2 linked regions of the Undibacterium sp. 5I1 genome follow. The protein of the gene in region 2 interacts with the protein of the main gene of each other region in a pairwise test. Links are inferred from orthologs where the notes say so. Each region holds a gene or a part of one and is shown on either strand. Other genes may lie near its edges. The genes, in order: ftsH and hflC.

The links.
Region 1: the proteins of hflC (region 2) and ftsH interact in binary tests that used the Escherichia coli proteins (3 or more experiments, as listed by UniProt). The link is inferred for Undibacterium sp. 5I1 from one-to-one orthologs.

Annotation. Positions count from the first base shown.
Region 1 is NZ_JAVIWI010000001.1:1,943,018-1,959,530, reverse strand. What follows is about bases 6,987-9,887. They hold ftsH (ATP-dependent zinc metalloprotease FtsH), read left to right. Parts: upstream 6,987-7,444; coding sequence 7,445-9,331; downstream 9,332-9,887. Other genes in these bases: folP (dihydropteroate synthase), read left to right, coding at 9,398-9,887; RGU72_RS08625 (RlmE family RNA methyltransferase), read left to right, coding at 6,987-7,295. In the rest of the region: RGU72_RS08655 (C40 family peptidase), read right to left, coding at 1-26; RGU72_RS08650 (heme-binding protein), read left to right, coding at 320-727; carA (glutamine-hydrolyzing carbamoyl-phosphate synthase small subunit), read left to right, coding at 1,059-2,234; carB (carbamoyl-phosphate synthase large subunit), read left to right, coding at 2,237-5,455; transcription elongation factor GreA, read left to right, coding at 5,552-6,028; RGU72_RS08630 (YhbY family RNA-binding protein), read right to left, coding at 6,145-6,621; more of RGU72_RS08625, read left to right, coding at 6,654-6,986; more of folP, read left to right, coding at 9,888-10,240; glmM (phosphoglucosamine mutase), read left to right, coding at 10,256-11,599; RGU72_RS08600 (OmpW/AlkL family protein), read left to right, coding at 12,237-12,854; fumarate/nitrate reduction transcriptional regulator Fnr, read left to right, coding at 13,115-13,894; RGU72_RS08590 (hypothetical protein), read right to left, coding at 14,020-14,268; RGU72_RS08585 (FixH family protein), read right to left, coding at 14,331-14,861; cytochrome c oxidase accessory protein CcoG, read right to left, coding at 14,871-16,298; ccoP (cytochrome-c oxidase, cbb3-type subunit III), read right to left, coding at 16,335-16,513. UniProt on the Escherichia coli protein: Acts as a processive, ATP-dependent zinc metallopeptidase for both cytoplasmic and membrane proteins. Plays a role in the quality control of integral membrane proteins.
Region 2 is NZ_JAVIWI010000001.1:1,603,126-1,616,650, forward strand. The notes cover bases 120-3,119. They hold hflC (protease modulator HflC), read right to left. Parts: upstream 2,076-3,119; coding sequence 1,164-2,075; downstream 120-1,163. Other genes in these bases: RGU72_RS07175 (ATP phosphoribosyltransferase regulatory subunit), read right to left, coding at 120-1,030; hflK (FtsH protease activity modulator HflK), read right to left, coding at 2,075-3,119. Also shown: more of RGU72_RS07175, read right to left, coding at 1-119; more of hflK, read right to left, coding at 3,120-3,364; GTPase HflX, read right to left, coding at 3,427-4,551; RNA chaperone Hfq, read right to left, coding at 4,590-4,826; ribosome biogenesis GTPase Der, read right to left, coding at 4,969-6,312; outer membrane protein assembly factor BamB, read right to left, coding at 6,319-7,467; RGU72_RS07210 (tetratricopeptide repeat protein), read right to left, coding at 7,480-8,145; hisS (histidine--tRNA ligase), read right to left, coding at 8,158-9,519; ispG (flavodoxin-dependent (E)-4-hydroxy-3-methylbut-2-enyl-diphosphate synthase), read right to left, coding at 9,558-10,823; RGU72_RS07225 (RodZ domain-containing protein), read right to left, coding at 10,826-11,845; type IV pilus biogenesis/stability protein PilW, read right to left, coding at 11,838-12,638; 23S rRNA (adenine(2503)-C(2))-methyltransferase RlmN, read right to left, coding at 12,635-13,525.

The sequences.
Region 1 (16,513 bases), 350 kb from region 2 along the record:
GGAGAGCGGGAAATTTGTATTAGCATTGTTGCACCTGGTTGGAAAAACCGGCCAACTGTAAATGATCTTTGTCGTAATGTAAACCTTGCTTTTGTAAAATTAGCTAAATGATATTGTTGAAGCTATCAGTTAAAAAGTATCGAATTTTTTATCATATTTCTGCTTTATTATTCATTTTTATACTAATTTTTTTGCTCAGAATAAGCTTGTAAGCGGGCCTAGTTTAAGTGGGTCTACTATCAAAAGATCAAAACTGTTTTTATCCTTAATGAGTGCAGCTTGACGTACAATTCGAGCACATTTTAACCACGAGGCACCTATGCAAACTAAACCTGTATTAACTTTAGATGACGTCAAAAAAATCGCAGCAGCTGCAGAGACAGAAGCAAAAACCAATGGTTGGGCGGTAGTGATTGCGATTGTTGATGATGGTGGCCATTTGATGTGGTTGCAACGTTTGGACGGCGTCGCACCTATTTCCGCACACATTGCACCAGCGAAGGCGACGACGGCAGCACTTGGTCGCCGCGAGTCTAAAATTTATGAAGACGTGATCAATAATGGACGTTTCTCTTTTTTAAGTGCTCCTTATATTGAAGGAATGTTAGAAGGCGGCGTGCCTATCGTCGTTGATGGTCATTGTGTCGGTGCAGTGGGCGTATCTGGCGTTAAGTCGTCTGAAGATGCGCAGATTGCAAAGGCAGGTATCGCTGCCTTGGCACTGTAGTCTGAGTGTAATTTAATCAAATACTTGCTCGCGGCAGCCAATTGCGCTGCCGCTATTTATTTCAGCATGGTTATCTACGCTAAGAGTTGTTTGTCTGGCAGGTTTAGCCAAAAATGCTTGCGTCTTTACCCAATTTTCTGGCGTTCTTGGTTTGCTTGAGGGGTGCTTTTGCGCTATAATTCGAGGGTTTAGCTAATCCAAATCCCGTCGTAGCGCATACCAAATCCACATATCTCCTAAAATCGTTTCACACTACGTGCTACATTCGCGTGGTTCCTGAACACGGTTGTTTTGGCGCGGCGTAGCGACGGTAACAATACAGGAGTTACCCTTGCTGCCATTTCCGCAGTCTTTACGTCCCAACCAAGATGCTACTGCCATTCTTGCTCTCGCGGACGGAACTATATTCACTGGTGTTTCCATTGGCGCTGCAGGCCATACATCAGGCGAAGTTGTTTTCAATACATCCATGACCGGGTATCAGGAAATTCTGACTGATCCAAGTTACAGCTCTCAAATCGTGACTCTGACTTATCCGCATATCGGTAATACCGGTATCAATTCAGAAGATGTTGAGTCCGACAAAATTCATGCGGCTGGCCTGATCATTAAAGATTTACCTTTGATGGTGTCTAACTTCCGCTCTGAACAATCTTTATCTGACTATCTTAAATCGCAAAATATTGTTGCGATTGCAGGCATTGATACACGTAAGCTGACTCGTATTCTGCGTGAAACTGGCGCCCAAGGTGGCGCAATTTTAGTTGGTAATGATGCGACTAAGGCGCTCGCTCTGGCAAAATCTTTTCCGGGTTTGTCTGGCATGGATTTGGCAAAGGTTGTTTCTACCAGCAAGTCCTATTCATGGACAGAAACTGAATGGACTTTGGGGCAAGGTTACGGTCAACTGACCGATCCAAAATTTCATGTGGTCGCATTTGATTTCGGTGTTAAACGGAATATTTTGCGCATGCTGACAGCCCGTGGCTGCAAAGTGACCGTGTTGCCAGCCCAATCAACTGCTGCTGATGTATTGGCCTTGAATCCTGACGGTGTATTTTTATCCAATGGTCCTGGCGATCCAGAGCCTTGCGATTACGCGATTGCTGCAGCTAAAGAATTGATTGAAAAAGGCATACCTACGTTTGGTATTTGCCTCGGTCATCAGATTATGGCGCTTGCTTCCGGTGCCAAAACGCTCAAGATGAAATTTGGTCATCATGGTGCTAACCATCCGGTGCAAGATTTGGACACTAAACAAGTGTTGATCACGTCGCAGAATCATGGTTTTGCAGTTGATGTAAATTCACTGCCTGCTAACTGCCGCATTACGCATGTCTCTTTGTTTGATGGTTCTTTGCAAGGCTTTGAACGTACTGATAAGCCAGCATTTTGCTTCCAGGGACATCCAGAAGCATCACCAGGTCCGATGGATATCGCCTACCTGTTTGATCGCTTTACTAATTTAATGAGCGCAGCAAAAGCGCAGGCAAACGGAGAACAATAAAAATGCCTAAACGTCTCGATATAAAAAGCATCCTGATTATTGGTGCCGGCCCTATCATTATTGGTCAGGCTTGTGAGTTCGATTATTCCGGTGCCCAAGCATGTAAGGCTTTGCGTGAAGAGGGTTATAAAGTCATTTTGGTCAACAGCAATCCAGCGACCATCATGACTGATCCTGAAATGGCCGATGTGACTTACATTGAGCCAATTACATGGCAAGTGGTAGAACGTATTATCGCCAAAGAAAAGCCGGATGCCATTTTGCCGACGATGGGCGGTCAGACTGCCTTGAATTGCGCTCTGGATTTGCACAAACACGGCATCCTGACCAAATACAATTGCGAACTGATCGGCGCTTCACCAGAAGCAATCGACAAAGCAGAAGATCGCTCTAAGTTTAAAGATGCGATGACTAAAATTGGTTTGGGTTCTGCCCGTTCCGGCGTCGCGCATAACATGGATGAATCATGGGAAGTGCAGAAGACACTCGGTTTTCCAGTGATTATTCGCCCGTCTTTTACTATGGGCGGCACCGGCGGTGGTATTGCATATAACGAAGAAGAGTTTGAGACTATTTGCAAACGCGGGTTAGAGGCGTCACCTACTAGTGAGTTGCTGATTGAAGAATCACTGATCGGCTGGAAAGAATTTGAGATGGAAGTTGTACGCGATAAAGCGGATAACTGCATCATTGTTTGCTCTATTGAGAATCTGGATCCTATGGGAGTCCATACCGGTGACTCAATCACGGTAGCGCCTGCGCAGACACTGACTGACAAAGAATACCAAATCATGCGTAACGCCTCGCTGGCAGTTTTGCGCGAAATCGGTGTCGATACTGGCGGCTCTAATGTTCAATTCTCTATCAATCCTGCTGATGGTCGCATGATTGTGATTGAGATGAATCCGCGTGTATCCCGTTCATCCGCGCTGGCGTCTAAAGCAACAGGTTTTCCAATCGCTAAAATCGCTGCTAAATTGGCGGTTGGTTTTACCCTGGATGAACTGCGTAATGAAATCACCGGTGGCGCTACCCCAGCGTCATTCGAGCCTTCGATTGATTATGTCGTTACCAAAATTCCTCGATTTGCTTTTGAAAAATTCCCGCAAGCAGACAATCATCTGACAACGCAGATGAAGTCGGTTGGTGAAGTCATGGCAATCGGTAGAACTTTCCAGGAATCTTTTCAAAAAGCACTGCGTGGCTTAGAGGTTGGCGTTGATGGTATGAACCAAAAAACGCTGGATCGTGAAGTGATCGCAGAAGAATTGGGCGAGCCTGGTCCTGATCGTATCTGGTATGTCGGTGATGCGTTTGGTCTTGGCTTTAGCTTGGAGGAAGTGCATCAGCTGACGCATATTGACCCGTGGTTCCTAGCGCAGATTAAGGATATTGTCGATATCGAGCTGTGGTTAGATCACCAGAATCTGGATGAGCTAGATAAAGAAGTGTTGCTAAAGATTAAGCAAAAAGGGTTCTCTGATCGTCGATTGGCAAAGCTACTCAAGACTACGGACACTGCGGTACGTGAGCGTCGCCATGCCTTAAATATTCGGCCAGTCTATAAACGTGTAGATACTTGTGCTGCGGAGTTTGCAACTAAAACTGCTTACATGTATTCGACTTATGAAGAAGAGTGTGAGTCTGCACCGACCGATAAGAAAAAAATCATGGTGTTGGGTGGCGGTCCAAATCGTATCGGTCAGGGTATTGAGTTTGATTATTGCTGCGTCCATGCGGCTTTTGCGATGCGCGAAGATGGCTATGAAACCATCATGGTCAACTGTAATCCAGAAACGGTTTCGACCGACTACGATACATCCGATCGTCTGTACTTTGAGCCTTTGACTTTAGAAGATGTATTAGAAATCGTCGCTAAAGAAAAACCAGTCGGCGTGATTGTGCAGTACGGCGGACAGACGCCATTGAAATTAGCTTTGGATCTGGAGGCGAATGGCGTGCCGATTATTGGTACATCGCCAGACATGATTGACGCAGCTGAAGATCGCGAGCGTTTCCAACAAATGTTGCATAAGCTTGGTCTGCGTCAACCACCTAATCGTACAGCGCGCACCGAAGCCCAAGCGTTGGAGTTAGCGCAGGAAATTGGTTATCCCTTAGTAGTTCGCCCATCCTATGTGTTGGGTGGACGTGCAATGGAAATCGTACACGAGCAACGTGATCTTGAGCGTTATATGCGTGAGGCAGTCAAGGTATCGCATGACTCACCAGTATTGCTTGATCGCTTTCTGAATGATGCGATCGAGGTCGATGTCGATTGTATTTCTGATGGCGAACACACCTTCATTGGTGGCGTGATGGAGCATATTGAACAAGCAGGCGTGCATTCTGGCGACTCTGCATGCTCCTTGCCGCCGTATTCACTTGCCGCAGAGACGATTGAGGAATTAAAGCGTCAGACATCATTGATGGCGAAAGGCTTGAACGTTGTCGGCTTGATGAACGTACAGTTTGCGATTCAGCAGCAAGATGGTAAGGATGTTGTGTTTGTTCTGGAAGTAAATCCACGAGCATCTCGTACAGTACCTTACGTATCTAAAGTCACTGGTTTGCAATTGGCTAAAATTGCTGCACGTTGTATGGTGGGTCAGTCACTGGCTTCTCAAGGTATTCATAAAGAAGTTGTGCCATCTTACTTCAGTGTAAAAGAAGCGGTGTTCCCATTTGTGAAATTTCCTGGTGTAGATACGATTCTTGGTCCAGAAATGAAATCCACTGGTGAAGTGATGGGCGTCGGTAAAACTTTTGGTGAAGCCTTCGTCAAGTCACAACTAGGTGCTAGTATCAAACTACCAACCTCCGGCAAAGTTTTTCTGAGCGTTAAAGGTAGTGACAAGCCACGCGCAGTAAAAGTGGCTAGTGATCTAGTTGAGATGGGATTTGCTGTCGTAGCGACTAAGGGCACGGCTGCAGCGATTGCAGCAGCGGGTATCCCGGTCAGTACGATCAATAAAGTGGCTGAAGGCCGTCCGCATGTCGTTGATATCATCAAAAATCATGAGATTGCTTTGGTGATTAATACCGTAGAAGAAAAACGTAGTGCGATTACGGATTCACGTGCTATTCGTGTATCTTCACTTGCAGCGCGGGTGCCAACTTATACTACGATTGCTGGTGCGGAGGCGGCAGTGCAAGGTATGCGTCATCTAGATGAATTGCATGTCTATGATTTACAAGGTCTGCATAAAACCTTACACTAAGCAAATAGCTTAAACTTCGATACAGAGGTCACAGACGGTGTCCAATCCGGATGCCATATGTGGCCTCTGTATTTTTACTTTATGAGTGTGAATGAAATGAGTACAGTACCTCTTACCAAATTCGGCGCAGAACTGCTTAAGCAAGAATTACATAATTTGAAGACCAAAGAGCGTCCAGATGTAATTAATGCGATTGCAGAAGCTCGCGCTCAAGGCGACTTGTCTGAAAATGCAGAATATGATGCGGCTAAAGAGCGCCAAAGTTTTATTGAAGGTCGTATCGCCGAGCTGGAAGGCAAGCTCAGTGCGGCGCAAATCATTGATCCGACAACTTTAGATGCAGAGGGGCGCGTGGTATTTGGAGCGACCGTGCATTTGGAGGATTTAGATAATGAACAGAAAGTCAGCTATCAAATTGTAGGAGACGACGAAGCTGATATTAAACTCAGTAAAGTATCAATCAGCTCGCCAATTGCTCGCGCATTAATCGGTAAATATGTTGGCGATATAGTTGGTGTGCAAGCTCCTGCAGGTATTCGTGAATATGAAGTATTAGAAGTTCTGTACATTTAAGCCGAATAATAAAAATGGTCAGCGCTACATAGAGCCGACCATTGTTAAATAAAAATATTGTTTAGTATATTGAGCGCAGAGCTACTTAGCTTTATAGCGTTATCGCTTTAATGTGATCAGGTATTACCGAGGGCTGATTTTTTGACGCTGGTTTGACGTGGTTTAGCACGTTTGATTGAGCCGCCCTGAGTTACCCGCTCATTACCCTTTACCATGACTTTTGAGACACTAGGTTTTTTGGTGCCACTGGCGCTAGGTTTGACGATAGTTACCTCGCGCATACCTTTGCCTTTTTTGACTAGTTTGGTTTCCTTAATGCCGTCTAACTTAGGACGGTAAATAACCAGTAATTTGCCAATATGCTGTACCGGCGCAGCTTCTAAAGAGCTACAAATGGTATCGTACATAGCAATGCGTGCTTCACGATCATCGCCAAACACACGTACCTTAATTAATCCATGGATATTAAGGCCAGCATCGATTTCCTTCATCACGGCAGGCGATAAACCGGCTTCACCGATCAATACGATGGGTTTCAATGCATGGGCTTCAGAGCGCAGTTCGCTGCGTTCAGCGGGCGTGAGTTTCAACATATAAATTCCTTTAAAAGCAGTATTTTACGCGAATGGCAAAAAATAAATTCAATCAAAATTGGGTGCACGATCATATTAACGATCCTTATGTCAAATTGGCACAAAAGGAAGGTTATCGTGCGCGTGCTGTTTACAAGCTCAAGGAAATCGATGAGGCTGAAAAATTAATCAAGCCAGGTCAAATTATCGTCGATCTTGGCGCAACCCCTGGTAGTTGGTCGCAATATGTACGCAATAAACTAGCCGGTAAAGACGGTGGCGGGATATTGGGCGAGATTTTTGCGTTAGATTTGCTGCTAATGGAACCAATTGCAGATGTTCAGTTCATTCAGGGAGATTTTCGCGAAGCCGACGTGCTGAATCAGCTCGAGGCTAAATTGCTGGGGCGCAAGCTTGATCTTGTATTATCAGATATGGCACCCAATTTATCAGGCAACTCCACAGTGGATGCGGCGCGCATTGAATACATTATTGAATTGGCGGTTGAATTCTCTAATGCACACTTAAAACCCTCTGGTGCTTTGCTAGTAAAATGTTTTCATGGACCTGCTTACAATACGATTGTAATCATGTTTAAAACACAATTTAAAACTGTCATCAGCAAAAAACCCAAAGCGAGCAAAGACAAGTCTTCTGAGATTTTCTTACTCGGTAGAGGTTTAAAGAATAGTTAAAAAGTAAAAAGTAATGATTTATATGTTAATTCGCTCTTGATAATTACCAAGAATGGCAACATATGCGCTCTAGCAAGCTCTATCCAATACGGGTATGATGCAAAATTACTGTTTGTGTACAGGCGTAGTTCTACGTCCAAGGAGTTCTCGTGAATAATATGTTTTCAAAAGCGGCGATATGGGTAGTCATTGCCTTAGTGCTGTTTATGGTATTTAAACAGTTTGACAAAGGCATGTCTGCTAACACTGCCTCTATGCCGTATTCCGAGTTTCTGGATGAGGTTAGGGCTAAGCACATTAAAGATGCAACGATTGATGATGGCAATCGTACTGTTACAGCGACTACGCTGGATGGTAAAAAAGTCAAATCACAACTTACTATATTTGATCGTGGTTTTGTGGGTGATTTGGTCAACAACGGCATTAAATTTGATAACAAGCCGCCTGAAGAGCAGTCTTTCCTTTCCCAAGTCTTTATTTCATGGTTCCCGATGCTGTTGTTAATTGGCGTTTGGGTGTTTTTCATGCGTCAGATGCAAGGCGGCGGCAAAGGTGGTGCATTCTCATTCGGTAAATCTAAAGCACGTATGCTGGACGATACCAACAACAACGTTTCTTTTGCTGATGTCGCAGGGTGTGATGAGGCGAAAGAAGAGGTTGGCGAGATTGTTGATTTCTTGCGAGATCCAAGTAAATTCCAAAAGCTCGGTGGTCGTATTCCACGTGGTGTCTTAATGGTTGGCCCACCGGGTACAGGTAAAACTTTGTTGGCACGTGCGATTGCGGGTGAGGCGAAGGTACCATTCTTCACTATTTCCGGCTCTGATTTTGTTGAAATGTTTGTTGGTGTTGGTGCATCTCGCGTCCGCGATATGTTTGAAAACGCCAAGAAACATGCGCCATGTATCATTTTCATTGATGAAATTGATGCTGTCGGGCGTCATCGTGGCGCCGGTATGGGTGGTGGTAATGATGAGCGTGAGCAGACATTGAACCAAATGCTGGTTGAGATGGATGGCTTTGAGGCTAATTCTGGTGTGATTGTGATTGCGGCGACTAATCGTGCCGATGTCCTTGATAAGGCCTTATTGCGCCCTGGTCGTTTTGATCGCCAAGTCTCTGTTGGTTTGCCAGATATTCGCGGTCGTGAGCAAATTTTGAATGTGCACATGCGCAAAGTGCCTATCAGTACTGACGTTAAAGCCGATATCTTGGCACGTGGTACTCCAGGTATGTCAGGTGCAGATCTTGCGAATCTTGTTAATGAAGCTGCGTTATTTGCTGCACGTCGCAATAAACGCATCGTTGAAATGCTGGATTTTGAAGACGCTAAAGACAAAATTTTCATGGGACCTGAGCGTAAGTCTATGGTCATGCGTGAAGATGAACGTCGTAACACTGCTTATCATGAGTCTGGCCATGCCGTTGTCGCTAAACTTTTGCCGAAGGCAGATCCAGTCCACAAAGTAACAATCATGCCGCGTGGGTTTGCATTGGGTCTGACATGGCAGTTGCCAGAGCATGATCCGATTAGCGGCTACAAAGATAAAATGCTGGAGGAAATTTCCATTTTGTTTGGCGGTCGAATTGCTGAAGAAATTTTTGTCGGTCAAATGTCCACTGGTGCATCGAACGATTTTTCACGTGCAACGAAGTTGGCTCGTGCAATGGTGACACGCTTTGGTATGTCTGACAGCATGGGAGTGATGGTGTATGAAGATAGTCAGAGCGAAGGTTACTTTGGTGGTCCGTCAAAAACGATTTCTGAAGTGACACAGCAAAAAGTGGATGCGGAAATTCGTAATATTCTGGATACACAGTATGCCCTGTCCCGTAAATTGCTCGAAGAGAATCGTGACAAAGTTGAAGCAATGACTAAAGCTTTGTTAGATTGGGAAACGATAGATGCTGATCAGATTAACGACATTATGAGCGGCATAGATCCACGCCCGCCAAAGTTAGGTCAGTCAACACGTAAGACGCCGACAGATACAACGTCTGGTGGCGTATCTCCAAACGCGGCGGCACCAGCTTAAATATCAATTAATAGTTTGACTTTAATTTAGGGTGAGAAGCGATTCTCGCCCTAATTTTTTATATTCATGAATAATTATTTCGAATGTGGTCGATATCGATTTCCGTTACAGGGGTCACAGTTTCGTCCTTTAGTAATGGGAATACTCAACATTACGCCTGACTCATTTTCAGATGGAGGGCAATTCCAGGGATTAGATGCGGCGCTCTCACATGCGGAGCAGATGATACGAGATGGTGTAGATATTATTGATATTGGCGGCGAATCCACTCGGCCAGGTGCAACGCCTTTGTCGCTTGATGAGGAGTTGAGCCGGGTCATGCCAGTGATTTATGCTTTGCGTGATTGTGGTAAGCCTTTATCCGTCGATACCTACAAGACACAAGTAATGCGAGAAGCCATTCTTGCAGATGTTGATATGATCAACGATATCAACGGCTTTAGAGCGCCAGGCGCTATCGACGTTGTTGCCAAGGCTGATGTTGGCTTATGTGTGATGCATATGCAAAATACGCCGTCAGATATGCAACTTCAACCTGAGTATGACGATGTAAATACTCAGGTAACTGATTTCTTAGATAAGATGGTGGCCGATTTATTAAATGCTGGAATTGAGCCCCAACGTATTTGCCTTGATCCCGGATTTGGCTTTGGAAAAACCTTGCAGCATAATGTGGCAATGCTGAAAAATATAGATCAGTTTCAAGCTAGATTTGGTATGCCAATACTTGCTGGTTTATCTCGGAAATCGATGCTGGGAGCAATCACAGGGAAAAGCGTAGAGCAGCGCCTGGCCGCAAGTATTGCTGCATCAATCGCAGCCGTCGCAAACGGCGCAAAAATTTTACGAGTGCATGACGTAGCAGAGACCGTCGATGCGTTAGCCGTGTGGCGCGCGTTATCAAATTAAAGAAAGAAAATCAAAATGACGAGAAAATATTTTGGTACCGACGGTATCCGCGGCAAAGTTGGCGTCGCACCAATTACCCCTGATTTTGTAATGCGCTTAGGTTATGCTGCCGGCAAAGTGTTAGCGCAACGTGGACATAAAGGAGAGGGTAAGCCTACTGTCTTGATCGGTAAAGATACTCGGGTGTCTGGCTATATGCTAGAGGCTTCTTTAGAGGCAGGATTTGCTGCAGCTGGAGTTGATGTGATGCTCTCAGGGCCGATGCCTACTCCTGCTGTAGCTTATTTGACCAGAGCCTTACGCTTGTCGGCTGGTGTCGTGATTTCTGCCTCACATAATCCTTATTATGACAACGGGATTAAGTTTTTTTCTGCGCAGGGCAATAAATTACCTGATGAAGTCGAGCTCGCAATTGAGGCCGAGCTAGAAAATGGGATGGACTGTGTTAGTTCAGATTTACTCGGCAAGGCGCATCGTCTGCGTGACGCAAATGGTCGCTATATCGAATTTTGTAAAAGTACTTATCCCAACGAATTAGATTTACGCGGTTTGAAGATCGTAGTCGATTGCGCACATGGTGCAGCTTACGATATCGCTCCGCATGTATTTCATGAATTAGGTGCTGAAGTTATCTCTATCGGTAATCAGCCGAACGGTTTTAATATTAATGACCAGGTCGGTGCTACCGCGCCAGATGCGTTAGCTATTGCCGTCAGAGCGAATCATGCAGATATCGGTATCGCTTTGGATGGTGATGCTGATCGCCTCGTTATGGTGGATAGAAACGGTAAAATTTATAATGGCGACCAACTACTTTATTTGATGGTGATGGATCGTCTTGCAATTGGTCCAGTTCAGGGTGTGGTTGGTACTTTGATGACCAATATGGCGGTCGAGTTGGCATTGCAGGATTTGGGCGTTGGTTTTGTCCGGGCTAAAGTGGGCGACAGATACGTGCTGGAACAAATGCAAGAGCGTGGCTGGATGCTAGGTGGTGAAGGTTCCGGACATTTACTCTGCCTGGATAAGCACACTACGGGCGATGGTATTGTCTCTGCGTTGCAAGTTTTATCTGCGCTCCGTCGCAATGGCAAGACCCTGGATCAATGTTTTGAACATTTGATCTTATTCCCACAAGTTTTACTCAATGTTAAAGTGCCTGCCGGATTTAACTGGCAGAAAAATGAAGCTGCCGTTTTAGAAAAACAGCGCGTAGAAGCAGAGTTAGGTAACAAAGGGCGAGTGCTGATTCGTGCATCAGGTACGGAGCCGTTAGTCCGCGTTATGGTAGAAGCGGTTGATTTGGAAATGGCCAATAAATTTGCTCGCAGGCTAGTTGACTGTATAACACCAGCCTAATTTTATATTTGAAATTGTATCGGTCGCATTATTGAATATAGAAGCGATACCATGTACTATTCAGCCTTCGGTTTTTTATATTATTTGGCCAGTACCGCGAATAATATAAGTACTAAATAATTCAATAGCACTTAAGAATTTGATTGAATTGAATCCAAGTATTCTGTACCAGAATATTTGGTTGTTATGGTAAGTGTTATTGTATAACAATTCACATACTTCTCCCGCGCGTCGGTAGCTCAGCTGGATAGAGCAATGCCCTTCTAAGGCATGGGTCGGGGGTTCGAGCCCCTCCCGACGCACTTCTTTTCTACATCCCCAGATTTTCTAAAGTCATCAGCCTCAAGAAAAATTTGAGGCTTGTCTGTGATCAGAAACAGCTTTTGATCATCTGCCTCAGTCTTGATAAATACAAGTTTCTTTGTGTTTGCATTCATCTAATAAATAACCGCAAAATTACTTTGTGGCCATCAGAGATCCATCGTCAGATAAATATTGCATTCCCGTTAGCTTGCACTCATGCAGACTTCAAGATTTGAGTTGTAGGTTTCACCTGGGTTGATCTACATCAAAGCTGATAACTCGTCGCAGTATTAAACTTCTTGCCAGACAAACGACGATTGATGGGGAAGTAAAAATGAAAAAGACTATAGCGTTATCGGTAGTAACAGCTGCGCTGTTAAGCATGTTTTCTGCAACTGCATGTGCACAAGAAAGTCCTTGGTTGGTACGAGTCAGGGCAGAGCATTTGTCGACCGCAAATAAGTCAGATCCTATTGGTGGAGTTGGTCCAGCCGACCGGTTAGAGGTTTCTGACAAAACGATTCCTGAGTTGGATATTTCTTACTTTTTTAGTCCAAATATTGCAGCAGAATTAGTACTGACTTATCCGCAAAAACATGATGTTTATCTCGATGGTACAAATATCGGTAGCTTTAAACATTTACCTCCGACTTTGCTGATTCAATATCATTTTTTACCTGATGCGCAGTTTAGTCCTTATCTTGGTGCTGGTATAAATTACACTCGAATTTCTGACGTGAATCTGCTTAACGGCACAGGTTCTTTGGAAAACAGCAGCGTCGGTCTAGCGTTACAGGCAGGCGTGGATTACAAGATAGACAAACGATGGTCAATTAATGCTGATATCAAAAAGGTGCAGATACGTAGCGATGTATTTATTTCTGGTGCCAAAATCAGCGCAGTAAAGGTCGACCCTTTGATGATCGCTGTTGGGCTAGGTTATCGCTTCTAAATAATCTCCAGAGGCACATGGAGCGCTGTTCTAAAAGAAATTCCGGGTTGATAGGCAATCGAGGCATAGTCTCGATTGCCTATTTCTGATTAAGGACAATCGATTAATGCCATGCTGTTGGAAAAATAAGGATATACATCCACCTTCTTAGGGTAATTTGAGTTCAGAGACCGCTTTCATATTGCAATAATTTAAATAAAATTTAGCGATGCATTTGCGCTAAACTCAATTCATTGATTACAGTCTCAGGGTTGCAACTTATGAACGTACATCTTCCTCATCTGGCTACGCCAGCAAGCACCTCAACGATCCCACCACTTAAATTGCAAGATATTCGGATTCACTGTGCCGCCTGTAGTCTGCATCAATTATGCCTTCCCATGGGATTGGCCGAAGCGGATATGGATAAGTTGGACAGCATCATTGGCCGTAGAAGACGGATCAAGCGGGATGATGCCTTGTATCGCATGGGTGAACCGTTCACCAATTTATACGCGATCCGGGTTGGGCATTTTAAAACCTCTCAAACAAACTCTATCGGTCAGCAACATATAACCGGCTTTCAAATGGCTGGCGAATTGCTAGGGATGGACGCGATTGGTAGTAACGCTCATCATTGTGAGGCAATTGCACTGGAAGACAGCGAGGTGTGTGAGATACCGTTTAATAGCCTGGAGCATCTATTTGGTGAAGTACCAACCTTACTGAGCCATTTTCACCGCATCATGAGTCGTGAAATTAATCGAGAGCAAAACGTGATGTTGCTGTTGGGTAGCATGCGTGCCGACCAGAAATTTGCTGCTTTTTTGGTGAATCTATCCTCGCGCTATGCTGCGCGAGGATATTCGGCAACACGTTTTCAACTTCGCATGTCACGCGAAGAAATCGGCGGCTATCTTGGCTTGACGATAGAAAGCGTCAGTCGCCTGCTAAGCAAATTTAAAAAGTTAGAGCTGCTTTCAGTCGATCAGCGCGATATCGAACTCCTGCAATTACTTACCTTAAAATCAATTGCGGCAGGTACTGATCATTGTGCTTAGACCTTACCTACGTATTGTTTAAGTATTGTTTGAGTCGAGCTTGATGCCAGCATTTTTTTATCTGCTTCATTTTATTTTTCTTCAGAAAATGTCAGTCTTCCTATTCAACTCAACGCAGGCTTGTACTAAAAAGAGGGTTGGCTCTTAATACTGCTATCAGAATTAGCCACTAGCAAATAGCAGGTAAGCGCGCTGGATAATGCACAACATATCCAGAAGCTAAAAAATCCTAATGTATAGATGGCGGGTCTGGATAACTCAATCGGCACGCCAGAAAACACCAGGTCATGCGGATCAAAAATAGAAAAGAACAAACCTTCGGCAGCAACCGCAACCAAAAAAGATGACCATAATATTGCTATAGCGCGTCGCATGTTTGTCTCCTTTGTTATTGTAAAAACTGCCGACCAGTTTGTTGGCTTACTTGCGTATTCAATCAAAGCGGATCTAGGACGATTGCTTGCTGTAAGGGCCAGTTCCAGACTCCACTAAGACGCCATTGCTTAGGCTGATCTTCTAGCGTGACTTGCCAGGCTGCTTTATCTAATAACGGTAGTGCTAAAGAAAAATTACCGGATTCATCTACTGGTGTTTTGATCGCCAGATCTTTAGATGGTTGAGTAGGGTGAACCAATTTCATCGTTAAGATACCGGTTGATATTTTTTGATCGCTACTGAGTTTTCCTTTAATGATCCCGCTCGCAGCATCGTATTGTATGGATGCGTTTAACTTTAATGCCGCAGCCACCTTGTCACGCCGCAGGTCCTGATTGATTGCCTGGCCTTCTCTATAATAATCATCCACCACCATCGCATCTTGTTCTCGGAAGGCGATCGACACCATATACGAGCCGGCAACCACTGCAACAATCGGTGGCGCTAACAGGAACCAAAGCCAGATTTGTTTAAACCAAGGTGCTTGCTTAGTGTTGATAGAGATGGGTGCTGAAATAGGTGAGGTCGACATCACACGCTCCTAATTGTGGGGAATAATAAATACAGCTTTTTCTTTGACCTGCAAGGCCGGATTATCGATCGCTTCAAGCTGAAACCAAATTTTGTTACTACCTTGTTTGCCATGATCGTGGTCTACATGCACCCGGACTGGTATCGCTTTTGTAGTAGCTCCTGGCAGCTCGATTTGGTCGGGGCTGTCTAAACGGATTGAGTCCAGCCCCGATACTTTGATGCGATAAATATGATTTGCTTCCGCCGTGTTCATAATTTGTAGCTTATAAACATTTTCAATCACGCCTTCATTTAATTCTCTACCCATAGAGCCGCGGTCACGGATAACGTCTAGTTTTAAGGGGACACGTGTTAGTAAATTGATCGCTAATACCGATACGATGACGACCAAGATAGCGCTATAGATCAAGACTCTTGAGCGGAAGATTGACTTCAAAACCTGTTGTTCTGACAGATTATTTTTGATCGCATTTGCGGTAGAAAAACGAATCAAGCCCTTTGGTGCTCCGATCTTATCCATCACCGTATCGCAGGCGTCTACGCAGGCGGCACAGCCTATACATTCGTATTGCAGGCCGTCCCGGATATCGATACCGGTCGGGCATACCTGAACGCAAATTGAGCAATCGATACACGATCCAAGCACAGGATTTTTAGCTGTCTTTGTGCTACGCGGTTCCCCGCGCTGCTGATCGTAGGTCACGATCAACGTGTCCTGGTCAAACATCACACTTTGGAAGCGTGCATACGGGCACATGTATTTACACACTTGCTCACGCATCCACCCCGCATTACCATAAGTTGCCAGCGCATAAAATAAAACCCAGAATAATTCCCATGGTCCCAGTGTGACTAATAATATTTCTTGCATCAATGTTTTGATTGGCGTGAAGTAGCCTACAAAGCTGATACCTGTCCACAAAGCGATTCCTAGCCAGATCGCATGCTTGGCACATTTTTTACTGACTTTTGCCAGCGTCCAATTTTGCTTACTTAATTTGATACGGGCGCTGCGGCTACCTTCAATCTTCCGTTCTACCCACATAAAAATTTCGGTATAAACCGTTTGTGGGCAAGCAAAGCCACACCAAAGACGGCCAGCAACCGTCGTAAATAAAAATAATGAGTAAGCGCAAATAATTAACAGAGCGGTCAGATAAATAAAATCCTGTGGCCATAGCACGATGCCAAACAAATAGAACTTCCTTGCGGCCAAATCAAACAACACCGCCTGACGATCATTCCATGCCAGCCAAGGCACACCATAAAACACCAGTTGGGTAAGCCAGACGCAAGCCCAGCGCCAGTTGGCAAAAAACCCTGTTACTTCGCGCGGATAAATGTCCTCTCTTGACGCGTACATTTTAATGGTCGCGTATTGAGGTTCTACAGGATCTGCGTGATCTCGTATTTCGGGCGGCTGTATATCAGACATAGCGCACAAGGTCCCATTGAATGATGATTAGCGAGTTCATTTTTGTGCAGCTTTTATCTCTGCTTCATTCGATAAACTCCAGACATAAGCCGCAAGCACTTGTACTTTTGCCTCACCCAAAAAATCTTTAAACGGTGGCATCGTATTTTTACGACCTTTATTAATCGTCTCCATAATCGTGTCCAGGCTGCCGCCATATAGCCAGATTTTGTCGT
Region 2 (13,525 bases):
GTAATTCACCAATCTTTATTCGCAGTGCAGGGTCTTTACTCCATGGGGCAAGAATCGCATCTTTGCGCTCTGCCGATGGCATTAGACGCGCTAACTCGCGTAAATCAAGTGAAAATCCAGTCGCTGGGCGTGCACGGCCAAAAGCTTCACCAACATGATCGTAACGTCCGCCGCGAGCAACTGCATTTGGTAAGCCTGGCACAAAAGCATTAAACATTACTCCGCTGTGGTAATGATATCCACGTAAATCTGCCAAATCTATCGTAACTCTCGCACTACCGGCAAGCTTCACCAGATAGTCAAGCTCATCCAAGGCAACAGCAATTCCAGTAAGTGGCGGCAATATAGCGCGTGCGCGCTCAATCACCGAGATATCTCCATATAACTTAGGCAAATCTAACAAAGCTTGCCTTACGACCGGACTAAACTCTTTAGAAATTAACTCTATTGCAGACAAGTCTTTCGCTTCCAGTAAGGCGAATAAACTAGACGCATGCTTTTTAGCAACGGGATCACTTTCTAACAGAGATCTCAGTACACCAACATGGCAAAGGTCAAGGTGCACTTCTGAGATATTTGCTATTGCTAAAGAAGCTAACGCTAATTCCTGGATTTCAGCATCCGCCTCTAAACCAGCATGCCCATAAATTTCAGCACCAATCTGAATTGGCTCACGTGTTGCATGCAGGCCAGACGGGCGCGTGTGCAATACACTGCCTGCATAACATAAACGCGTCACAGAATTACGGTTCAGTAAATGCGCATCAATCCTTGCGACCTGAGTTGTCATATCAGCCCGAACTCCCATGGTTCGGCCGGATAATTGATCAACCAATTTAAACATACGCAAATCCATGTCCTGACCGGCACCTGTCAGCAAGGATTCTATGTATTCGAGTAAAGGTGGCATGACCAACTCGTAGCCATACAATCTAAAATTGTCCAACAACACACGTCGTAACTCTTCTATTTTGCGTGCTTCGGATGGCAAAACATCAGCAATATTTTCCGGTAAAAGCCAATTTGGCATGAGCTTACAATCAAATAAAAACAAACAACAAATTATCAAACCTCAAACGCAACAAACGTAGGTCTGCCATCATATTAGATAGCACGACCTACGTTATCACCTTGTCAGTTACGGGTATTACTTAATAAATTAATTACTTTGACTTACTTGGAGCGACGGCTGAACCACTTGAGCCACCTACGCCAGGCGCTTTAAAATATTTAAAAAACTCAGAATTTGGATCAACTACCATCACATCATTCTTAGTTTTAAAGCTGGCACGATATGCCTCCAAGCTGCGATAAAATTTGTAAAACTCTGGATTTTGACCGAACGCCTGCGCATAGATTTGTGACGCTTCAGCATCACCAGCGCCACGCATCTTTTCAGCCTCACGATATGCTTCAGCCAGAATTACCGTTCTTTGTTTATCTGCATCTGCTCTGATTTTTTCGGAATCGGCAGATCCGGTAGAGCGTAATTCATTGGCCACGCGAGTACGCTCTGCTTTCATTCGATCGTAAACTGAACTATTGATCTGATCTACATAATCAACGCGTTTCAATCGCACATCAATAATCTCTACGCCGATTTGCTTTGCCTCATCAGTAACTTTGACGCGGATCGCTTCCATAACTTTGCCACGCTCACCAGAAATGACTTCACGTACAGTGCGTTTAGTGATTTCATCATTTAAGGCTGCTTTTACAATTTGATATAAGCGGTCACGAGCTCTGCCCTCATCACCTTTGAAGCTAACGTAATACAATTTTGGCTCGATAATGTGCCATTTTACGAAAGCATCAACCAATATGTTTTTCTTTTCTGCCGTAATGAAACGATCTGCATCTGGAGTATCTATCGTCAAAATACGTTTATCTAAAAACAAAACATTTTGAAACGGTGGTGGCAATTTGAAATGCAAGCCTGGCTCGCTAATCACCGCTTTTACTTCACCTAATGCAAAAACAATGGCATATGATTTTTGATCCACAACAAAAATCGTGGAATACAAAATCATTATTGCAACGATGAGAGCAAGTATCGAGGAAAATAACTTATTCATTATCTTACCTCCCGATCACGAGAATCACGACTATCACGGGATCTGCCGTCTTTACTGTAGCGCAACTCAACCGTCGGAATCTGCTCAGTTACTTGCGGGGTTGGTGCTGCCGGTGTCGTTGTTACAGATGAAGGTGAGGACTTAACATTGGCATTATCCGACGCTTGAATTAACTTATCTAAAGGAAGATAAATCATATTGTTACCACTCTTAGAATCCATCATGACCTTAGTCGTACTGGAAAAAATTTGTTGCATCGTTTCAAGATACATACGGTCTCGCGTAACTGCAGGCGCCTTTTGATATTCAGCCAACACTTGCTTAAAACGCGATGCATTACCTTCGGCGGTCGCTACAATTCTTGACTCGTATGCTTCTGACTCTTGCAACATGCGCGATGCCTCACCACGTGCTTTCGGAATCACATCGTTTGCGTAGGCTTGGCCTTCGTTTTTTTGACGTTCTTTATCCTGACCTGCTTTTACGGCATCATCAAAAGCTGCTTGTACTTGCTCAGGAGGCTGTACACCTTGCATCGTGACATTCGCAACCTGTACACCGGCTTGATACCGTTCAAGAATTTGCTGCATTAAAGCACCAACATCTTGCGCAACCTTTTCTCGTCCCTCGTACAGAACAAAATCCATTTTACTTTTCCCTACAACTTCACGAATCGCAGTTTCTGCAACTTGCTTGATCGTACCCTCTGGATCACGATTATTAAACAGCCAATCAGACGCACTCTTTAATTTATATTGAACGGCGAACTGAATATCGATGATATTTTCATCCTCGGTCAACATCAGTGCTTCTTTTGGCTCTTTATTCTTAACATTGGAGCGATAACCAACTTCGACGGTGCGTACCTGAGAAACGTCGACGATTTCATGAGCCTGAATCGGGTAAGGCCAACGCCAGTTAAAACCGGACATTGTTGTATGGCTGAACTTACCAAATGTCGTAATAACGCCGGTTTGACCTTCTTGAACAATGAAGAATCCACTGATTAACCAAATAAACGCCAGCACAACAACGATGATGCTTACACCTAATTTAGCACTGGCAGCATCAGGAGTGAATCCACCGCCACCGCCGCCATTATTACCATTATTTTTTGAGCCTAGGAAACGACTAATGCGTTCATTAAAGTCGCGCCATAATTTCTCTAAATCGGGTGGGCCCTCAGGTGGCTTCTTGCCATCCTTGTCGTTATTTTGAGAGCCACGACCCCACTGAGGATCGTTCAACGACATCGTTAAGCCAATTTTTTTTAGAAGTGAAACGAACATTCTGTCGTTATCCAATAAAATAATGAGTTGAACTACAAATAGACTTAATACTGAATAAATTTTTAGACAAACCGCGCATCATCAAACTGGGCGATCTCTACTGGATTATTTCTTTTTAATGCGTAGTCTTTAGCAAACTCTGTAACCGCTTGCCGCAACAAACCTACTCCGGCACCAGTTTGCGCACTCAAAAAAACTCTTTGAATTTTATCATACTCACCTAGCTCCAAACTCGGCTCCAAACCAGCCAAATCGATCTTATTCCAAACCAATAATTGAGGAATATGGTCAGCACCGATCTCTTTCAATACGTCATTAACTTGTTGAATTTGGTCTAAGCGCACTGGGCTACTTGCATCAACTATATGCAACAACAGATCGGCATGAATTGTCTCTTCCAAAGTAGCACGAAATGCATCGACCAATTGATGCGGTAGTTCCCTGATGAACCCTACCGTGTCAGATATCACGACACTACCTGCATCGGCAAGATACAAACGTCGTGATGTAGTGTCTAACGTAGCAAACAACTGGTCTGCTGCGTAAGCACCCGCCTTCGTCAACGAATTAAATAACGTAGATTTACCCGCATTGGTATAACCAACCAAAGATACTGAAAAGGTGTGGCTTCTACCACGCGAACGTCTTTGTGTTTCACGCTGCTTATGCAACTTACCCATACGAGCTTTAAGTGCTTTAACTCGATCCCCGATTAAACGGCGATCAGTTTCAAGCTGAGTCTCTCCAGGCCCGCGCAAACCAATACCACCCTTTTGTCGCTCCAGATGAGTCCAGCCGCGTATCAACCTTGTAGCAAGATGCTGCAACTGCGCTAATTCGACTTGGACTTTACCTTCATGACTATGAGCACGCTGCGCGAAAATATCAAGAATCAGACTAGTTCTGTCGACCACCCGTATTTTCAAACGTCGCTCTAAATTCCGCTGTTGTGCAGGTGATAATGCATGATTAAAGATTGCAATATCGAGCTCAGCATCAGCAATGGTATTTGCAATCTCATCCGCTTTACCAGAGCCCACAAATAACGCAGCATCAGGACTAGAGCGCTTGCAGGTAATGGTTGTGATGGGCTCTGCCCCCGCAGATTGGGAGAGCAGAGATAGTTCTTCTAAACTAGCGGCAAAATCATCTTTACCGAAGTCCACACCGATTAAAACGGCGCGCATAGAAAAATTTTATTTTTCAAAAAATAAATGCCTAATAATTACTCGGGCTCTGACTCAGTATTGATGGTCACAGCACGTGCGGGAACAACAGTAGAAATGGCGTGTTTGTATACCATCTGCGTCACTGTATTACGCAATAAAACTACGTATTGATCAAAAGATTCAATATGACCTTGCAACTTAATGCCATTCACCAAATAGATGGATACAGGAATATGTTCTTTACGAAGTGCGTTCAAGAACGGGTCTTGTAACAGTTGCCCTTTATTACTCATAACAGCTCCAATATGTTGTTGTGATCAGGAGTTGGGGACACATTGCAAAAGTTCAAGAGTCCCAATAGTTGATTACCTTGTAACTGTAATCTATTTTCGCTTGCGCTGCTTGCTAGATCCACCAACGATCAAATGAAAATTCTTATTTTTCAGTTTTAGAGAAAGGATTTTTACCTGAGCGCATTTCTATGCGCAAAGGGGTTCCCACTAAAGAAAAGGTTTCTCGGAAATGTTTTTCCAAATAGCGTTTATATACATCACCAATGGAATCCAAGGCATTGCCGTGAATAACAATAATGGGTGGATTTTGACCGCCTTGGTGGGCATAACGCAGCTTAGGTCTTATCGAGCCTTTACGCTTCGGCTGCTGATGCTCCACAGCTTCTATCAACGCACGAGTTAATTTTGGCGTTGATAAGTTCGCTGTTGCTGCAGCATAAGCAGCATCGACTGATTTCATTAAAGAGGCAATACCGCTAGCTTTTAAAGCAGAAATAAAATGAAACTTAGCAAATGTTAAAAAATTTAGCTTACGTTCAATATCTAATTTGATTTCATCGCGTCTGTCGCTTTGCAAGCCATCCCATTTATTGACACCAATAACTAAGGCTCGTCCAGACTCCAAGATAAAGCCCGCTATATGTGCATCTTGCTCAGATATATCTTGCTGCGCATCGAGCATCAGCAACACGACATTTGCTTCCGAAACCGATTGTAAAGTTTTGACTACAGAAAATTTTTCTATTGCCTCAAACACTTTTCCACGGCGGCGAATACCCGCTGTGTCAATCAAAGTGTAATGTTTTCCATCGCGCTCAAAAGGAATTTCAATCGAATCACGGGTAGTACCGGGCATATCAAATGCTATGACCCGATCCTCGCCTAATAGTGTGTTAACTAAAGTTGATTTACCAACATTGGGACGCCCAACTATCGCGAGCTTGATTCCCCTTACGACATCATCTGGCTCCTCCAATTCTGGAGGTCTTTGCGCAAACGCAATGTCTAACGACTCCTCAACTAAATCTGTTACGCCATCTCCGTGCGCTGCTGAAATGACGTACGGATCGCCTAACCCTAATTCATAAAAATCGGCTGTAACAGAGCTATATTTCATACCCTCAGCTTTATTTACTACCAACATCACGGAGCGTCCAGATTTTCGCAAAAAATCCGTAATAGTTTTATCATGCGGAGTCAAACCCTGACGTCCATCAACGATAAACACAACCACATCAGCCTCAGCTACAGCCTGCTTAGTTTGCTTAGCCATTTCATGCATGATGCCTTCTTTGGCAACGGGCTCGAAACCACCAGTATCTATAACCAAAAATGGACGTTCACCAATACGTCCCTCACCGTAATGCCTATCCCTTGTCAAACCAGGAAGATCTGCCACTAGCGCGTCACGAGAGCGAGTAAGTCGATTGAACAGCGTGGATTTGCCGACATTTGGTCGACCTATAAGTGCAATAACCGGCTTCATTTAGTATTACTCGGTTGTCAATGCAACCACTGCCCCTGATTTGGTTTGAACGATCAAACTCGAGCCAACTACAGTTGGAGCTGCCAAAATTTGACTGCCATCGGTACTAATACGACCGATGAAAGAACCATCCTCTCGTGAGAGAAAATGGATAAAGCCAGAACCGTCGCCAACAGCAACAGCTCGACCGAAAGAAATTGGTGCGGACAAACGCCTGTAAGCTAATTTATCATTTCGCCAAACACTAGCACCGGTACTACGAGCATAAGCGGATACAGCGCCCGAATTATCTGCGGCAAAAACAAATCGCTCATCTGCACTTACACCAACTTCGCTGGATAAAGTTTTCGCCCAGCGCGCAGCACCAGTGGTTAAGTCATAACAACCAACACGTCCTTGATAAGCAGAAACACAAGCCTCATTTCCAATAATAAACGGAGTTCCAGAAACATCGGTAATTCGCTCAAGCTCAGTCGCACCTTTAGGATCTGCAACAGCAACCTCCCAACGCAAACCTCCATTAGCTAAAGAAAAAGATGCTAGCTTACCGCCAGGCAATGCGACTATAGCCCACTGATCCGCGATTGCGATGCCTTGAATGGTACGTAAGGTCAAAATTGGCAGTGGTCTCTCGATAGACCATTTTTTTGTTCCTGTTGCTATATCGTACGCCGCGATTTTGTTATCCATACTACGAACAACCACAACATCTTTGGCCACAGCTGGAGAGGAAAGTATCTCGCTGGAAGTTTGTACACTCCAGTGCAACTTACCCTCGGTATCAAAAGCGAATAACATACCTTTTCGCCCTGCAACAACTATTACAGAAGCGCTAGCACCAACTCCAGCAGTCAAAGAAGAGCCTGCATTGATACGCCAGACCGCCCGACCATTAGCAGCATCCAATCTAACTACAGTACCATCCACTGCAGCCGCATATACGTCTGCACCAACTTGAGCAGGCGTAAATACATATTCACCTGATGAGCCAACCGAGCTTGACCAAAGAGTCTTCACTGGCATGGTCACAGTAAAATCCTGCAAGGTAGCCGGAATATTTTTTGTTTCAGACTTACTCGCAAACGGATTCATAGAGGAACAAGCCGCGAGGGAAAGCAATACTAATGAGGCCAGCAATTTGCCAGAAAAATGCATGAACTACTCCTATTATTTACTAGCTGAATTACTTGCAAGCTTAGCCTCGGCACCACCAAGAGCATCGAGCTTTATTTGGATTAACTGACGCGCAGGATTTTTCTCTTTTGTCTTTTCTAATGCACTCTGAAATGCAGCGCGGGCTTCTACAGGTTTATTTTGAGCGAGATAAATATCGCCTTTCCGATCAGCAATATCTCCAGCAAATTCTGGCGAAAAATCACCTGACAAAAAAGCTAGTCCTTCATCGTAAGCTCGTTCATCCAAGGCAATACCTGCTAAACGAATTTTTGCGATCGCTTTATATTCTTCCACACTACTATGATCAATGACCCAATGTAATTGGGCTTTGACTACTTTGATATCTCCAGCATCAAAAGCACTCTTAGCTGCTGTCATTGCGGACATTGCCGCATATGGTGTTTTAGAAAATTTTTGAACGACGTCATTAGCCGCTCGCTGCACTTTTGCATTATCTTTAGCTTGCACCGCCTTTTGTAGCACGTCATACAATTGTGACGCCTGACTTGACTGATCACGCTGATAGCTGGTCCAGCCCGTCCATGCAGCGTAAGCAGATAAAGCGATTACCAACAGCCAAGTAACTAGGTTGCCGTATTGTTTCCACCATGCTTTGAGAGTGTCTAATTGCTCTTGTTCTTCGAGATCGTATGCCATTTTGTATAAAGTCTAGTGATGAATATGAATATGAGTTGGATCGTCACAGCATTCGCCTGCATCACCGATCCCAGCGATCTGGTCAACCAAATAATCAACAGCAGTATCAAACGGCACCGTGACTTGGTTATTCTCCATATCTTCCGTGCGCATTGCTTTGATACTGACAGTATTCGATGCGGACTCATCCTCACCGATGATGACTGCGTAGGCTGCTCCACTACCGTCTGCTTTTTTCATTTGCGATTTAAAACTACCTACACCGCTTGCAGTTGCGCAATGTAACACAACATCTAGCCCCGCATCGCGCAAACGCTCGCCTAATACGAAAGATTGTTCTTGTGCTTTGCTACCTTGATGCACAAGATAGATATCGCATTGGGCTGGCGCATGTGTCTCGCCAGATGCTTTCATTAACTCCAACAATCGCTCAATCCCCATTGCGAAGCCACAAGCGGGAGTAGGTTTACCACCGAAAATACTAAATAAGGAATCATAGCGACCACCTGCACACACTGTACCTTGTGAACCCAATTGATCAGTTACCCACTCAAAAACTGTACGGTTGTAATAATCCATGCCGCGCACCAGACGTGTATTGATCGTGAATGGAATACTATTGTCACGCAATATTTTTTGAACACCTAAGAAGTGTGACATAGACTCTTCACCAAGATAACTAAGCAGCTTAGGTGCAGCATTTACCATTTCTTGCATTGCCGGATTTTTAGTGTCAAGAATACGCAGAGGATTGCTATGCAAGCGTCGCTGCGCCTCGGCATCTAAAATATCTTTATGATGTTCAAAGTAGGCAATCAATGCTACACGATGCTGAATACGCTCTTCTGCGTCACCAATCGAATTTAGTTCAAGACGTACGTCTTGCAAACCTAAATCATCCCAAAGACGCTGACACATAATGATTAATTCTGCATCGATATCAGGGCCACTAAAGCCTAAAGCCTCAGCCCCTACTTGATGGAATTGACGATAGCGTCCACGTTGCGGCTTTTCATGCCTAAACATGGGTCCGTTGTACCAAAGACGTCGCGGACCTTCGTAAGTCAAATTATGCTCTAGTGCTGCACGCACAACGCCGGCCGTGTTCTCTGGACGCAGGGTTAATTTATCCCCATTCATTGCATCTTCAAAGGAGTACATTTCCTTCTCAACGATATCAGTAACTTCACCAAGACCGCGAGCAAATAAGGCCGTAGGCTCAACGATAGGCGTACGAATTTGTTGAAAGCCATAACTCTTCAAAACAGACTGCACCGTATTTTCAAACAATTCCCATAAGGGAGAATCGGTTGGAAGAAGGTCATTCATCCCCTTCACACCAACAATTTTTTCTATTTTTTTATTTTCAGACATACTTTACAACCTAATTATTTATTAGCCGCATACGTTGGTTACACATTAGAGGGAGTGTAATGATTCTTCACATAATCCAATACGATAGCTTGGAATTCTTCTGAGATATTATCGCCTCGCAAAGTGAGCGCCTTTGCTCCATCAATAAAAACGGGTGCGGCAGGAGACTCGCCGGTACCAGGCAAGCTAATCCCAATATTGGCATGTTTGGATTCTCCGGGACCATTTACGATACAGCCCATCACCGCAACATTCATGCTTTCCACGCCGGGATATTGTTTTTTCCAAACAGGCATCTGATCGCGTAAAAAGGTTTGAATACTATCTGCCAATTCTTGGAATACAGTAGAAGTAGTACGCCCGCATCCTGGGCAAGCAATCACCATAGGAGTGAATTTTCTTAAACCCATCGTCTGTAAAATTTCTTGCCCAACTACGACTTCCTTACAACGATCACCGCCTGGCTCAGGAGTAAGAGAAATACGAATCGTATCGCCAATCCCCTCTTGCAACAACACAGATAGTGCGGCTGTCGATGCCACAATACCTTTGCTGCCCATACCTGCTTCTGTCAAGCCTAAATGCAAAGGAAAGTCACAGCGCTGCGCAAGTTCTCGATACACAGCAATTAAATCCTGCACTCCTGAAACCTTGCAAGACAGAATAATCTTATCGCCAGCTAAACCTAGCTCTTCAGCTCGTTGTGCATTTTCTATTGCAGATGTAATCAACGCCTCATACATCACCGTTTGCGCACTCCACGGCTCTGCACGCTGTGCGTTTTCATCCATAATACGCGCGAGTAAAGCTTGATCGAGACTCCCCCAGTTCACTCCGATACGAACAGGCTTATCGTAGAAACATGCCATCTCTATCATCTGTGCAAACTGAGTATCGCGTTTTGCGCCCTGCCCTACATTGCCTGGATTGATACGATACTTGGATAAAGCCCGGGCACAATCAGGAAAGTCTTTTAGCAACGTATGTCCGTTGTAATGAAAATCCCCAACCAAGGGAACATCTATTTCCATCTTATCCAATTGCGCACGAATCGCTGGCACTGCTGCCGCAGCTTCCGCATTATTAACAGTCAACCTAACAAGTTCAGAACCAGCTCTTGCTAACTCTTTAATTTGAATGGCAGTACCGATTACATCAGCGGTATCCGTGTTTGTCATCGACTGAACCACAACTGGCGCAGAACCACCAACGATAACTTGACGCGAGCCATATACAATTTTTGTACTCCGGCTCAAGCGGCGTATAAATGGTCCAGATGCTATGCCAGAAAAAGAAGATGTCATACTTACTTCACACTTAGGTTAAAAACGTTGCTTTCTTTTGTCGGCGCAATATTTAGAGAAACGCCACGTAATGTCCCATCAACACCAGCTGCATTGCCAATTTTTATCTGCAAAACTTCTTTTACATCAAAACTCTCTTCTGTTCCGGCCTTTGCCATGTGGGACGTTAATACGCTACCGTTTTCACGCTTTAGTAGTATCCAAGAATCTTGCCGAAATTTAAATTTTATTAAATTATTTGGTGAATTAACTACCGCAGGCAGGGTAGATTGAGCGGAAATAGTTGCTTGCTGATCAGACACGTTAGTATTTAAAGGTGGCACTGGAGAGACATCCGCAACTGTGCCTTGATCAGACTGCGCAACCTTAGCCCGCGCCGTATCAGAAGACGGGATTTGAAGTTGTCCATCTGAGCTCTTTTGAGTGGTTAGAGTGTCTAAGGCAACGGGGGGCGCCAAATCTGACGGGATCGCGATCCTGGTCGTTGTCCCCAAACTGGATGAGGATTTAGAAGATATTAAATTTTGAATAAAACTGATGCGTTCATATTTTTGCATCACAAAAAAACTAATCGCCAACACAGCAAGAACAATGGCTCCCCACACGTATTTTTTGTTATTTGCGTCCTGACGTCCCATTAAAGGCAATCTGGATTCAAGAAACGGAGTTGTCAGTGCAGGTCTCAAATACGCGGACTGAACTGGAGGTTCCAAATTTTTCGGCAACAATGCCAAAATTGGTTCTCCGTCTATTTTAAGTAACTTAGCATAAGACCGTATAAAACCTCGAACTATTACCATTTTTGGCAAAGCATCAAATTGATCAGCTTCTAATGCAATTATCTGCCTTGCAGAAAGCTTTAACTGATCCGCTATTTGCTGGACAGTAAAGTCTTTTTGTTGCCTCATCAATGCAAGAAAAGCTCCTGCAGACTTGATTGTAGATGTGTCAATTACTACATCATCGGCAACTATAGATAAATTTAATTGATCTTCAGGCAAACTCACACCAGCATCATTCATTAAAAGCTCCCTGCTGAAACAGAGCGTATTCTTTAGAATTGGCGTAACGTCGCCGCAATTGCACGCCCAAACCGTTGACAGCCGACTGATCACCCAGTTTATTTTCTATTTTAATAGCCAACCAAAGGACATCTGCAGCAAATACATCCGCTTTGAGTACACGGTTTATATAAAACTTGGCTTTCTCGTACTCACCCCGATCAAAGTAAATTTTTGCAAGATTTGCATTTATGGTTGGACTAGATGGGTCAGCCCGAAATGCCTGCATAAAATATCCCTCTGCTTTGGCAGTATCTTTTAGCCGCAAACTACAAACACCAGCGTTGTTAAGCACCTTAATCGGATTCGAGTACGTAGGATCTTTCAATGCCTTATCGAAGTAAGTCATTGCCTGTTTTTCTTTTCCATTTTGGCACAAGAACCAACCGTAGTTATTTGCTATATCCGAATTATTGGGAGTCAATTTTAAAGCACGTTGAAAATCATCTTCCGCCAGCTGCTTCTCACCAGTATCCATGTATATCAAAGCTCTGACGCTATAGGCATCAACTAAATCAGGGGACATGATCAACGCCTGCCTAATTTCATCCAGTGCGACTTTATATTGTCCTTGCTGATAATAGCCAATCGCCAATTCCATGCGAATAGCTGCTCTCTTTTGCAAATCGACGCTTTCAGCTGGCGGGTTACTCTCAGGCTTAAACCCCTCAGGTTTTTTGCTTGCACATGCGGACAACATCAGCGCCAGTACGACGCCGGATAAAAAACGATAGTGCAATCCAAAAATTTTCACTGAGTGATCTCCACGATCTTGCCAAAATTTTTACCGAACTTGGTTTGATATTCCGCCATTTTTTGCATACGTTCTTGCACTCGTGTTCGGTCCTGGACCTCACCTGCTAACTGCCCACAGGCGGCATCAATATCATCGCCTCGCGTCTTACGTATGGTTGTCACTAATCCCGCATCCATCAGCACTTGGGCAAAAGCCTTTATACGAGGATTGGCCGAACGTTTTAAACCCGACTCCGGAAAAGGGTTAAACGGGATCAAGTTAAACTTACAGGGAACATTTTTAACTAATTGCACCAGCTCACGAGCATGTTGATCGGTATCATTTACGCCATCCAACATGCAGTATTCAAATGTCACGAAATCACGTGGAGCATAATCCAAATACCGCTTGCAAGCCGCCATTAATTCATGCAACGGGTGTTTTTTATTTAATGGTATTAAGCTGTCGCGCAGAGTGTCGTTTGAGGCATGTAAAGACACTGCCAACGCCACTGCACACTCTTGGGACAACTTATCAATCATCGGCACCACACCGCTGGTAGACAACGTAACACGACGACGTGATAAACCATAGGCATTATCATCTAACATCAGACGCAAAGCGGTGACCGTTGGCTCAAAATTCAATAAAGGTTCGCCCATCCCCATCATTACTACGTTAGTAATTTGACGTTCGCCTTTTGGTCCCGGCGCTATACCTTTAGTTTTACGTAATAAAAACTCAGCCATCCAAAGTTGACCAATAATTTCACCAACGCTTAAATTACGATTAAATCCTTGCTTACCCGTTGAGCAAAAGCGGCAATTGACTGCACAACCGGCCTGGGTGGAGATACACAAGGTTCCACGATTCTCTTCGGGGATAAATACTGCTTCTACAGCATT